One region of the Bacillus sp. CPT56D-587-MTF genome, then DNA from elsewhere that is predicted to be linked to it. Evidence: a T-box and tRNA genes for the amino acid it is inferred to sense, from the RefSeq annotation. Region 1 holds a T-box; the other regions hold tRNA genes.
The links. The T-box of region 1 lies ahead of serS (serine--tRNA ligase). A T-box ahead of a tRNA ligase gene usually reads a tRNA of that ligase, here a tRNA-Ser.
Positions count from the first base shown of each region.

Region 2: it has a tRNA-Ser gene. The T-box ahead of serS (serine--tRNA ligase) is inferred to sense a tRNA for this amino acid. The anticodon was not compared.
Region 3: it has a tRNA-Ser gene. The T-box ahead of serS (serine--tRNA ligase) is inferred to sense a tRNA for this amino acid. The anticodon was not compared.

Region 1 covers NZ_JBYTEF010000001.1:5,169,346-5,173,065, forward strand. Annotated here, with positions in the region: gene AC3WVZ_RS26920 (sigma factor-like helix-turn-helix DNA-binding protein) at 1-142, opposite strand, end outside; tRNA gene AC3WVZ_RS26925 (tRNA-Ser) at 309-401, opposite strand; gene serS (serine--tRNA ligase) at 556-1,830, opposite strand; T-box leader at 1,882-2,103, opposite strand; gene pdxT (pyridoxal 5'-phosphate synthase glutaminase subunit PdxT) at 2,158-2,748, opposite strand; gene pdxS (pyridoxal 5'-phosphate synthase lyase subunit PdxS) at 2,767-3,654, opposite strand.
Region 2 covers NZ_JBYTEF010000001.1:4,523,980-4,527,699, forward strand. Annotated here, with positions in the region: gene AC3WVZ_RS23320 (L-lactate dehydrogenase) at 1-717, opposite strand, end outside; tRNA gene AC3WVZ_RS23325 (tRNA-Glu) at 1,465-1,536, opposite strand; tRNA gene AC3WVZ_RS23330 (tRNA-Ser) at 1,542-1,632, opposite strand; tRNA gene AC3WVZ_RS23335 (tRNA-Asn) at 1,640-1,714, opposite strand; tRNA gene AC3WVZ_RS23340 (tRNA-Ile) at 1,722-1,798, opposite strand; tRNA gene AC3WVZ_RS23345 (tRNA-Gly) at 1,809-1,879, opposite strand; tRNA gene AC3WVZ_RS23350 (tRNA-Lys) at 1,893-1,968, opposite strand; tRNA gene AC3WVZ_RS23355 (tRNA-Thr) at 1,979-2,054, opposite strand; tRNA gene AC3WVZ_RS23360 (tRNA-Phe) at 2,069-2,144, opposite strand; tRNA gene AC3WVZ_RS23365 (tRNA-Asp) at 2,157-2,232, opposite strand; tRNA gene AC3WVZ_RS23370 (tRNA-Met) at 2,236-2,312, opposite strand; tRNA gene AC3WVZ_RS23375 (tRNA-Ser) at 2,340-2,432, opposite strand; tRNA gene AC3WVZ_RS23380 (tRNA-Ile) at 2,450-2,526, opposite strand; tRNA gene AC3WVZ_RS23385 (tRNA-Met) at 2,531-2,607, opposite strand; tRNA gene AC3WVZ_RS23390 (tRNA-Ala) at 2,628-2,700, opposite strand; tRNA gene AC3WVZ_RS23395 (tRNA-Pro) at 2,717-2,790, opposite strand; tRNA gene AC3WVZ_RS23400 (tRNA-Arg) at 2,801-2,874, opposite strand; tRNA gene AC3WVZ_RS23405 (tRNA-Leu) at 2,878-2,966, opposite strand; tRNA gene AC3WVZ_RS23410 (tRNA-Gly) at 2,983-3,057, opposite strand; tRNA gene AC3WVZ_RS23415 (tRNA-Leu) at 3,087-3,167, opposite strand; tRNA gene AC3WVZ_RS23420 (tRNA-His) at 3,190-3,265, opposite strand; tRNA gene AC3WVZ_RS23425 (tRNA-Thr) at 3,275-3,350, opposite strand; tRNA gene AC3WVZ_RS23430 (tRNA-Val) at 3,355-3,430, opposite strand; rRNA gene rrf (5S ribosomal RNA) at 3,435-3,550, opposite strand; rRNA gene AC3WVZ_RS23440 (23S ribosomal RNA) at 3,652-3,720, opposite strand, start outside.
Region 3 covers NZ_JBYTEF010000001.1:125,368-129,087, forward strand. Annotated here, with positions in the region: rRNA gene AC3WVZ_RS00625 (23S ribosomal RNA) at 1-1,037, shown strand, start outside; rRNA gene rrf (5S ribosomal RNA) at 1,138-1,253, shown strand; tRNA gene AC3WVZ_RS00635 (tRNA-Asn) at 1,262-1,336, shown strand; tRNA gene AC3WVZ_RS00640 (tRNA-Ser) at 1,339-1,430, shown strand; tRNA gene AC3WVZ_RS00645 (tRNA-Glu) at 1,448-1,522, shown strand; tRNA gene AC3WVZ_RS00650 (tRNA-Val) at 1,527-1,602, shown strand; tRNA gene AC3WVZ_RS00655 (tRNA-Met) at 1,629-1,705, shown strand; tRNA gene AC3WVZ_RS00660 (tRNA-Asp) at 1,709-1,784, shown strand; tRNA gene AC3WVZ_RS00665 (tRNA-Phe) at 1,794-1,869, shown strand; tRNA gene AC3WVZ_RS00670 (tRNA-Thr) at 1,888-1,963, shown strand; tRNA gene AC3WVZ_RS00675 (tRNA-Tyr) at 1,974-2,057, shown strand; tRNA gene AC3WVZ_RS00680 (tRNA-Trp) at 2,065-2,138, shown strand; tRNA gene AC3WVZ_RS00685 (tRNA-His) at 2,158-2,233, shown strand; tRNA gene AC3WVZ_RS00690 (tRNA-Gln) at 2,297-2,371, shown strand; tRNA gene AC3WVZ_RS00695 (tRNA-Gly) at 2,377-2,451, shown strand; tRNA gene AC3WVZ_RS00700 (tRNA-Cys) at 2,466-2,536, shown strand; tRNA gene AC3WVZ_RS00705 (tRNA-Leu) at 2,547-2,628, shown strand; gene AC3WVZ_RS00710 (DUF3884 family protein) at 2,839-3,159, opposite strand; gene AC3WVZ_RS00715 (YebC/PmpR family DNA-binding transcriptional regulator) at 3,511-3,720, shown strand, end outside.

The sequences.
Region 1 (3,720 bases):
AAAGTTTACGGAATGTATCATCACTAATAATGCGTGATACGTTTGCACCACTGTTTAAAATTCTATTGTTCTTACAGACAGGACATTGTACATAATATAAAGTTTTTCCATCTAAAGGAAACGTTTGTATAATAAGATCCATGTTGACTCCTTTCATATCTATGAAGATAATCATCGGAATATGAGTGTGTAATAAGGACAAAATTACCTTACACCATACTTTATGATTGGTTTTAAAATAAAAACTCGTTACGTGTTGGTAACGAGTTCTCCAATCTCCACTTATATGCGCTGTTGTCAATTATATCTGGAGGAGGTAGAGGGATTCGAACCCCCGCGCGACTCTCGCCGCCTGTCGGTTTTCAAGACCGATCCCTTCAGCCAGACTTGGGTATACCTCCATATTGACATCAAATATAATATCAAAAGAAAAACAGTTAGTCAACCCTACTAAAATAAATTATGAGGAAAGGAAAATTTTACTTTCCCCTTCCTACATTACAGTACTGACAACGCTCATAATTACCAATCACTCATACCGATGAATGTTTAAATTTACTTAATAACTGTTTTTCCTCCCATATAAGGGCGAAGAACTTCTGGAATTATAATTGTACCATCTTCTTGTTGGTAGTTCTCTAAAATAGCTGCAACCGTACGTCCAATTGCAAGACCAGATCCATTTAATGTATGAACATGTTCTGGTTTTCCATTTGGTTCACGGCGGAAACGGATATTTGCACGTCTCGCTTGGAAAGCTTCAAAATTACTACAAGAAGAAATTTCACGATATGTGCCATAGCTTGGAATCCATACTTCAATATCGTATTTCTTCGCTGCTGTAAATCCTAAATCGCCTGTGCACATGCTCATAACGCGATATGGCAACTCTAATAATTGTAACACGCGTTCTGCATCATTTGTTAACTTTTCTAACTCTTCATAAGAATCTTCTGGTTTTACGAACTTCACAAGCTCTACTTTATTGAACTGATGCTGGCGAATTAAACCACGTGTATCACGCCCAGCTGAACCTGCTTCAGAACGGAAGCAAGAGCTAAATGCAGCATATCTTATAGGCAATTGCTCTTTATTTAAAATCTCATCACGATGCATATTCGTTACAGGTACTTCAGCTGTTGGAATTAAGAAGTAATCTTCACTTTCAATACGGAATGCATCTTCTTCAAACTTTGGAAGTTGTCCTGTTCCTGTCATACTTGCACGGTTTACCATATATGGAGGTAATACTTCTTCATATCCATGCTCATCAGTATGAAGATCAAGCATAAAGCTAATTAAAGCACGCTCTAATCTTGCACCAGCACCTTTGTAAAATACGAAGCGGCTTCCTGTTACTTTCCCAGCGCGTTCAAAATCTAAAATTCCTAAATCAGTAGCAAGATCCCAATGTGGTTTTGGCTCATAAGTAAATTCTTTCACTTCTCCCCAAGTACGTGCTACTACATTATCATCCTCTGTTTCACCAACTGGAGCAGATTCATGAGGGATATTTGGAATAGATAACATTAATCTTTCTAAGTCTTCTTCAACTGTACGAAGTTCGTTATCAAGATCCTTTACTTTTTCTCCCACTTCACGCATTTCTAAAATTAGAGCTTCTGCATCTTTCTTTTCGCGCTTTAATACAGAAATTTGTTGAGATACTTCGTTACGTTTACTTTTTAATTCTTCTGTCTGAACAAGTAGTTCTCTTCTTCTCGTATCCAATTCTTCAAAACGTCCGAAATCAGTTAAATCTTCGCCTCTATGCTGTAATTTCGCTTTTACTTCTTCAAAGTTTGTACGTAAAAATTTAATATCAAGCATTATATACTCCTCCTTTTATTTTATAAAACACAAAAAACTCCCGTCCCTATATAAAGGGACGGGAGTTAACCCGCGTTGCCACCCTAGTTGAAAGCATTACCGCTTTCCTCTCAAGTAGAAATAACGGCTCTTCACCGGGAATGCTTACTAATCCAAAAGATATTCCACATTCCATTCCAGGATGGATTCACAAACTGTTTCTATCGATTTCCACCAACCATCGACTCTCTATAAGAAACGACATTTGTTACTATTTCCTATCAACACGCTTATTTTATAAAATTGTTACCATCAATTTACTATAATCTTATACAAGTTGCAAGTTACTTATACAACTTTTTTCATTTTCGCTTCTTTTACCATTTCAACAAAGTATGCTGTCACACGATGATCATCTGTTAATTCCGGATGGAATGAAGCAGCTAAAAACTGATCTTGTCTTACCGCTACCATTCGGTCACCATGCTTAGAAAGCACTTCAACATTATCAGCTACTTCTACAACATACGGCGCACGGATAAATACACCAACGAAGTCTTCACCCACGCCTTCAATTGAAAGCGCAGCCTCAAAACTATCCTTTTGGCGTCCGAACGCATTGCGCTCAACTGTAATATCCATAGCACCAATATGTGCTTCTTCATAGCCAATAAGTGTTTTCGCAAGAAGAATCATCCCTGCACATGTACCAAACATTGGTTTACCAGACTTTGCAAATGTACGAAGTGGTTCCATGAAAGCATACTTATCAATAAGACGGCGCATTGTTGTACTTTCACCGCCCGGTAAAATAAGACCATCAATCTCTTCAAGTTGCTCTATACGCTTTACAACAACAGCTTCTGCACCACTTGCTTCAACTGATTTTACATGCTCACGAACTGCACCTTGAAGACCTAGTACACCGATTTTCACCATTTTAAAGTTCTCCTTTAATTACCATCCACGCTCTTGCATGCGTTGTTCTGGTAATAACGTTGAAATTTCGACACCCTTCATTGCATTACCTAATCCTTTAGAAAGGCTTGCAATTAGTTCGTAATCTTCATAATGAGTCGTTGCTTCAACGATTGCACGTGCAAATTTCTCTGGGTTTTCTGATTTGAAGATACCAGATCCAACAAATACCCCATCAGCACCAAGTTGCATCATTAATGCTGCATCTGCTGGTGTTGCTACACCACCTGCCGCAAAGTTTACAACTGGTAAGCGACCAAGACGTTTAATTTCAAGTAATACTTCGTAAGGAGCGCCAGTATTTTTTGCATATGTCATTAACTCATCTTCACGTAGACTCGCAACTTGACGGATTTCTGCATTGACTTGGCGCATATGACGCACTGCCTCTACAATGTTTCCTGTTCCTGGTTCACCTTTTGTACGAAGCATAGATGCACCTTCTGCAATACGACGTGCAGCTTCTCCGATATCACGGCAACCACATACAAATGGAACTGTGTAATCACGTTTATTTAAATGGTATACTTCATCAGCAGGAGTTAATACTTCACTCTCATCGATATAGTCTACCCCTAATGATTCTAATACACGTGCTTCTACAAGGTGACCGATACGGCATTTTGCCATAACCGGAATTGACACCGCACCCATAACTTCTTCAACAATTGTTGGGTCTGCCATACGAGAAACGCCACCTGCTGCACGAATATCTGCTGGTACACGCTCTAATGCCATAACGGCAACTGCGCCTGCCTCTTCTGCAATTTTTGCTTGTTCAGCGTTAACTACGTCCATAATAACGCCGCCTTTTTGCATTTCTGCCATTCCACGTTTTACACGTTCTGTCCCTGTTACATTTGTCATGTACAAAAACCCCCCTAGGTGAATTGCTTTCCCCCGTTAAAGGCGAAAATTAAGAATACTCTTACA
Region 2 (3,720 bases), 650 kb from region 1:
TGACATACCGATTCCGTAGTAAGTTGCACCTTTACGCTCGATGATATGGTAAGCTGCATCACGTACGTTTTCGAAGATTTTGTCTAAGTCTTCTTGTTTGTACTGTTCGTTGTTAGCTAAGATTGTTTCTAATTTTTGTACACCGATAGTAGCGTGGCTCCATACTGGAAGTTCAGTGTCACCGTGTTCACCAACGATGTAAGCATGAACGTTACGTGGATCTACATCTAAGTAGTCACCTAACATGTAACGGAAACGAGCAGAGTCTAAAGTAGTACCAGAACCGATTACGCGCTCTTTCGGTAAACCAGATTCTTTCCAAGTTACGTAAGTTAAAATATCAACTGGGTTAGTTGCGATTAAGAAGATTCCATCGAATCCGCTATCCATAATGCCTCGAACGATTTGTTTAAAGATCTTTGTATTTTTCTCAACTAAGTCTAAACGAGTTTCACCTGGCTTTTGTGGTAACCCAGCAGTGATAACAACTAAATCTGCATCTTTACAATCTGCATAGCTACCGCTCCAAACTTTTGTTGGTGATGGAGAGAATGGTACCGCATGGCTTAAGTCCATTGCTTCCCCTTCTGCTTTTGCTTCATTAACATCTACTAATACGAATTCTTCAGCTACACCTTGGTTGATCATTGAGTAAGCGTAACTACAACCTACAGCTCCTGTTCCTACTAATACTACACGATTGATACCTTTTTTCATGGTAATTTCCCCTCTCTATTGTTCACGTATATTTTTTTATGATTGTTTAAGTAATTAATTAAAATACTAATTTAATGTTGTTTAACTTCTTTACATTCATATTGTAGCACGTATTATTGTGAATTACTTCACAAATTATGACCTATTTGTGAACTTTTTCACATAGAGTGTAAAGTTATTGGAATAGGTGTGGAATCCATTTCAATGGAGGCGTTTTCTTTAGATTGTGAAAGGGATTTTCTTGTGGTTTTTGTCGGTAAGTGAAATTATACCAGCGATTTTTAGAATATATCGACCGTAACTCCAAATATATCAGCGATTATTAAAATTTATCGATCGTAACTCAAATTATATCAGCGATTTTTGCAATATATCGACTTACCGACAAAACTCGACAATACTGACAACATAAAAAAGCTGTCTTCAGTAGATCACAGCTATTGAGAGAAAGCAGCTTCTTCTATATATTATTTATTTTCCACAGTAGCTCCCAGATGCATTTTCATCGGTTTCTCCAAGTGTAGGAGGCTACAGCCATACAGCTGGGGTAAAAGTTCAAGTTGAAGTTAATTCCTTCATATTCATACAGGTCCAAATAATTAACATGATTGTATTTACGGCTCTCTATGTACCCAACTGCAACAGCGAATACTTCATATTTCTTCTATTGCATAAAAAAGCAGACTATCCAAAGTCCATTTTTATACAACAAAAAAGAGATAGCAGATTATGCTATCTCTTTTAGTATGACCCGTACGGGATTCGAACCCGTGTTACCGCCGTGAAAGGGCGGTGTCTTAACCACTTGACCAACGGGCCAGTTCTGGCAGAGAAGAAGGGATTCGAACCCTCGCACCGCGTTCGCGATCTACTCCCTTAGCAGGGGAGCCCCTTGAGCCACTTGGGTACTTCTCTATAAATATGGCTCCGCAGGTAGGACTCGAACCTACGACCGATCGGTTAACAGCCGATAGCTCTACCACTGAGCTACTGCGGAACAATTATGGTGGGCCTAAATGGACTCGAACCATCGACCTCACGCTTATCAGGCGTGCGCTCTAACCAGCTGAGCTATAGGCCCATAATTGAAAAGCGGGTGAAGAGAATCGAACTCTCGACCAGAGCTTGGAAGGCTCTTGTTTTACCACTAAACTACACCCGCATTAAATTGTAAATGGTGAGCCATGAAGGACTCGAACCTTCGACCCTCTGATTAAAAGTCAGATGCTCTACCAACTGAGCTAATGGCTCATTTTGAAAGTGGTGCCGACTAGAGGACTTGAACCCCCAACCTACTGATTACAAGTCAGTTGCTCTACCAATTGAGCTAAGTCGGCTTGCGTTTTCAAAATGGTGGCTCGGGACGGAATCGAACCGCCGACACGAGGATTTTCAGTCCTCTGCTCTACCGACTGAGCTACCGAGCCTTTATGTAAAAATGGCGGTCCCGACCGGGGTCGAACCGGCAATCTCCTGCGTGACAGGCAGGCATGTTAACCACTACACCACGGGACCATTTGGTTGCGGGGACAGGATTTGAACCTGCGACCTTCGGGTTATGAGCCCGACGAGCTACCGTGCTGCTCCACCCCGCGATGATAAAATATTTACTTTAGAAAAAATGGAGGAGGTAGAGGGATTCGAACCCCCGCGCGACTCTCGCCGCCTGTCGGTTTTCAAGACCGATCCCTTCAGCCGAACTTGGGTATACCTCCGAGATATATACGTCTAATGGTGGACCTTGTAGGACTCGAACCTACGACCGGACGGTTATGAGCCGTCTGCTCTAACCAGCTGAGCTAAAGGTCCTTTATGGTAGCGGCGGAGGGGATCGAACCCCCGACCTCACGGGTATGAACCGTACGCTCTAGCCAGCTGAGCTACACCGCCATAAATGATATTAATATAAGTGGAGCCTAGCGGGATCGAACCGCTGACCTCCTGCGTGCAAGGCAGGCGCTCTCCCAGCTGAGCTAAGGCCCCATGTTTTTTAGGAATATCGGGAAGACAGGATTTGAACCTGCGACCCCCTGGTCCCAAACCAGGTGCTCTACCAAGCTGAGCCACTTCCCGTTAATAAAAGCGCGCCCGAGAGGAGTCGAACCCCTAACCTCTTGATCCGTAGTCAAACGCTCTATCCAATTGAGCTACGGGCGCATATGGTGCCGAGGGCGGGGGTCGAACCCGCACGGTGGTCACCCACCGCAGGATTTTAAGTCCTGTGCGTCTGCCTGTTCCGCCACCCCGGCATGTCATATTGAAAATTGGAGCGGAAGACGGGATTCGAACCCGCGACCCCAACCTTGGCAAGGTTGTATTCTACCACTGAACTACTTCCGCAAGACATGTATGAGTTATTTAATTAAAAGTGCGGGTGAAGGGAGTCGAACCCCCACGCCAAAGGCGCCAAATCCTAAGTCTGGTGCGTCTGCCAATTCCGCCACACCCGCATATTAATTTATTTAAGAAAAATGGGGCGACTGATGGGAATCGAACCCACGAATGCCGGAGCCACAATCCGGTGCGTTAACCACTTCGCCACAACCGCCATGATTTCTGGTGCCGACTAGAGGACTTGAACCCCCAACCTACTGATTACAAGTCAGTTGCTCTACCAATTGAGCTAAGTCGGCTAAATGGTGGAGGATGACGGGATCGAACCGCCGACCCCCTGCTTGTAAGGCAGGTGCTCTCCCAGCTGAGCTAATCCTCCATTTGCCTGGCAACGTCCTACTCTCACAGGGACAAGGTCCCAACTACCATCGGCGCTAGAGAGCTTAACTTCCGTGTTCGGTATGGGAACGGGTGTGACCTCTCTGCCATCATTACCAGACTGTATTCATTTAAGACAAGAATATAAAAAACTCATTTACTTTCGAAAGTCAACAAGTTTTTTATATTCTTTCAAAACTAGATAACATTGCTACATATTATATGGTTAAGTCCTCGATCTATTAGTATTCGTCAGCTCCACATGTCACCATGCTTCCACCTCGAACCTAT
Region 3 (3,720 bases), 5.0 Mb from region 1:
GTTAGCGTAAGCGAAGCTCTGAACTGAAGCCCCAGTAAACGGCGGCCGTAACTATAACGGTCCTAAGGTAGCGAAATTCCTTGTCGGGTAAGTTCCGACCCGCACGAAAGGTGTAACGATTTGGGCACTGTCTCAACCAGAGACTCGGTGAAATTATAGTACCTGTGAAGATGCAGGTTACCCGCGACAGGACGGAAAGACCCCGTGGAGCTTTACTGTAGCCTGATATTGAATTTTGGTACAGTTTGTACAGGATAGGCGGGAGCCATTGAAACCGGAGCGCTAGCTTCGGTGGAGGCGCTGGTGGGATACCGCCCTGACTGTATTGAAATTCTAACCTACGGGTCTTATCGACCCGGGAGACAGTGTCAGGTGGGCAGTTTGACTGGGGCGGTCGCCTCCTAAAGTGTAACGGAGGCGCCCAAAGGTTCCCTCAGAATGGTTGGAAATCATTCGTAGAGTGCAAAGGCATAAGGGAGCTTGACTGCGAGACCTACAAGTCGAGCAGGGACGAAAGTCGGGCTTAGTGATCCGGTGGTTCCGCATGGAAGGGCCATCGCTCAACGGATAAAAGCTACCCCGGGGATAACAGGCTTATCTCCCCCAAGAGTCCACATCGACGGGGAGGTTTGGCACCTCGATGTCGGCTCATCGCATCCTGGGGCTGTAGTCGGTCCCAAGGGTTGGGCTGTTCGCCCATTAAAGCGGTACGCGAGCTGGGTTCAGAACGTCGTGAGACAGTTCGGTCCCTATCCGTCGTGGGCGTAGGAAATTTGAGAGGAGCTGTCCTTAGTACGAGAGGACCGGGATGGACGCACCGCTGGTGTACCAGTTGTTCTGCCAAGGGCATAGCTGGGTAGCTATGTGCGGAAGGGATAAGTGCTGAAAGCATCTAAGCATGAAGCCCCCCTCAAGATGAGATTTCCCATAGCGTAAGCTAGTAAGATCCCTGAAAGATGATCAGGTTGATAGGTTCGAGGTGGAAGCATGGTGACATGTGGAGCTGACGAATACTAATAGATCGAGGACTTAACCATATAATATGTAGCAATGTTATCTAGTTTTGAGAGAACATAAAAAACTTGTTGACTTTTAAAGTAAATAAGTTATAATAATGATTGTCTCAAAAGAATAATGTCTGGTAATGATGGCAGAGAGGTCACACCCGTTCCCATACCGAACACGGAAGTTAAGCTCTCTAGCGCCGATGGTAGTTGGGACCTTGTCCCTGTGAGAGTAGGACGTTGCCAGGCAATATTATTCCGCAGTAGCTCAGCGGTAGAGCTATCGGCTGTTAACCGATCGGTCGTAGGTTCGATTCCTACCTGCGGAGCCATTGGAGAGCTGTCCGAGTTGGCCGAAGGAGCACGATTGGAAATCGTGTATACGTCACAAGCGTATCAAGGGTTCGAATCCCTTGCTCTCCGCCATAGGATTTATAATATTTGGCCCGTTGGTCAAGTGGTTAAGACACCGCCCTTTCACGGCGGTAACACGGGTTCGAATCCCGTACGGGTCACCACTTTGGAGGATTAGCTCAGCTGGGAGAGCACCTGCCTTACAAGCAGGGGGTCGGCGGTTCGATCCCGTCATCCTCCACCATATAAATTTTATATGAATAGTATTATCGCGGGGTGGAGCAGCACGGTAGCTCGTCGGGCTCATAACCCGAAGGTCGCAGGTTCAAATCCTGTCCCCGCAACCAAATGGTCCCGTGGTGTAGTGGTTAACATGCCTGCCTGTCACGCAGGAGATCGCCGGTTCGACCCCGGTCGGGACCGCCATTTTAATAAGGCTCGGTAGCTCAGTCGGTAGAGCAGAGGACTGAAAATCCTCGTGTCGGCGGTTCGATTCCGTCCCGAGCCACCATTTATTTTAATAAAATACGCCGGCTTAGCTCAATTGGTAGAGCAACTGACTTGTAATCAGTAGGTTGGGGGTTCAAGTCCTCTAGCCGGCACCATGTAAGTTTCGGAGGGGTAGCGAAGTGGCTAAACGCGGCGGACTGTAAATCCGCTCCTTCGGGTTCGGCAGTTCGAATCTGCCCCCCTCCACCATTTACATAGGGGCATAGTTTAAAGGTAGAACTGAGGTCTCCAAAACCTCCAGTGTGGGTTCGATTCCTACTGCCCCTGCCAAATATATTTACACAACATGGCGGTTGTGGCGAAGTGGTTAACGCACCGGATTGTGGCTCCGGCATTCGTGGGTTCGATTCCCATCAGTCGCCCCATTTTTATTTTAAAAATTACAAATAATCTAATGGATACTTACATATAATTAAGTAAGAATTCGATGGGCTATAGCCAAGCGGTAAGGCAACGGACTTTGACTCCGTCATGCGCTGGTTCGAATCCAGCTAGCCCAGCCATTTTTGCGGAAGTAGTTCAGTGTTAGAATACAACCTTGCCAAGGTTGGGGTCGCGGGTTCGAATCCCGTCTTCCGCTCCAATAAAATTTAATATGGCGGCATAGCCAAGTGGTAAGGCAGAGGTCTGCAAAACCTTTATCACCGGTTCAAATCCGGTTGCCGCCTTTTCTTTTGTGCCGATGTGGCGGAATTGGCAGACGCGCACGACTCAAAATCGTGTTCCTTCGGGAGTGTCGGTTCGACCCCGACCATCGGTATCATGAACGGCGTAATAAAAGACTCTACACCAAATGTGTAGAGTCTTTTTATGTTTTCATCATACTATAAAATAAGCAAAAATGGTGTGTTGGTGAAATGGTTATAAATGATTAAGGTAAACTTATTCATTTAGTACATGCGATACAGTTGGGGAAAGCTACAAAACAATAAAGGGATAAATTTTTATCCCTTTATATAATTTCATTATTTTATAGAGAATTTCTCCAACCTGGTGACATGAAGTTAAATCCGACGCCACCAGTAGATATTAGTACATGATCAGCTGTTAATTTCGTAATTTCTAAGAACTTCTTTTCAAACTCTTCTCTGTTGTATTTGTACATAGTTGAGTGGCATGACCACATGTGCGTTGAAGTACTCAACCAGTCTCCTAATTCCTTTAATTCAGGAAACGACTCAAATCGAATTGGTTCATCTAATTTCATGAATCTCACTTGATAGATAGTTGGGTTTAACTTCTCTCCTATTCCTTTAAAAGCATGTGATTTTTTGTCTTTGGAATGTGTCATAATTCACCCTCCATCTTTTCTTCAAATTTTTTCCTATTTTTATTATACAACAATAGAAAACAATTATGGGAATAATATGGAAATGTTTATTGGCAATATAAAAAGACTGTAACAGAAATGTTAGAGTCTTTTTGTTAAATTATACTATGTGCTTCTAAAATTCGTAATAAACGTAGGAATTCATGTATAATATAACTTGTCGAAAGAACAAAATGATAGTGATTTATATTATGTCTGTAATATGAATCAAAAATGAACTTTTTATATTTCTTTTAAAAATGTGTTGAACACACATTATATTTCATATTAATATTTTTATGTAGATTTAAAACGGGAAAGAGAGTGGAAAGTATGGGCCGTAAATGGAACAATATTAAAGACAAAAAAGCATCAAAAGATGCAAATACAAGCCGTATATACGCGAAATTTGGGCGTGAAATTTATGTGGCAGCAAAACAAGGCGAGCCAGATCCAGAATCAAACCAAGCACTAAGAGTTGTATTAGAGCGTGCGAAAACATACAATGTTCCAAGAACAATTATTGATCGTGCAGTTGAAAAA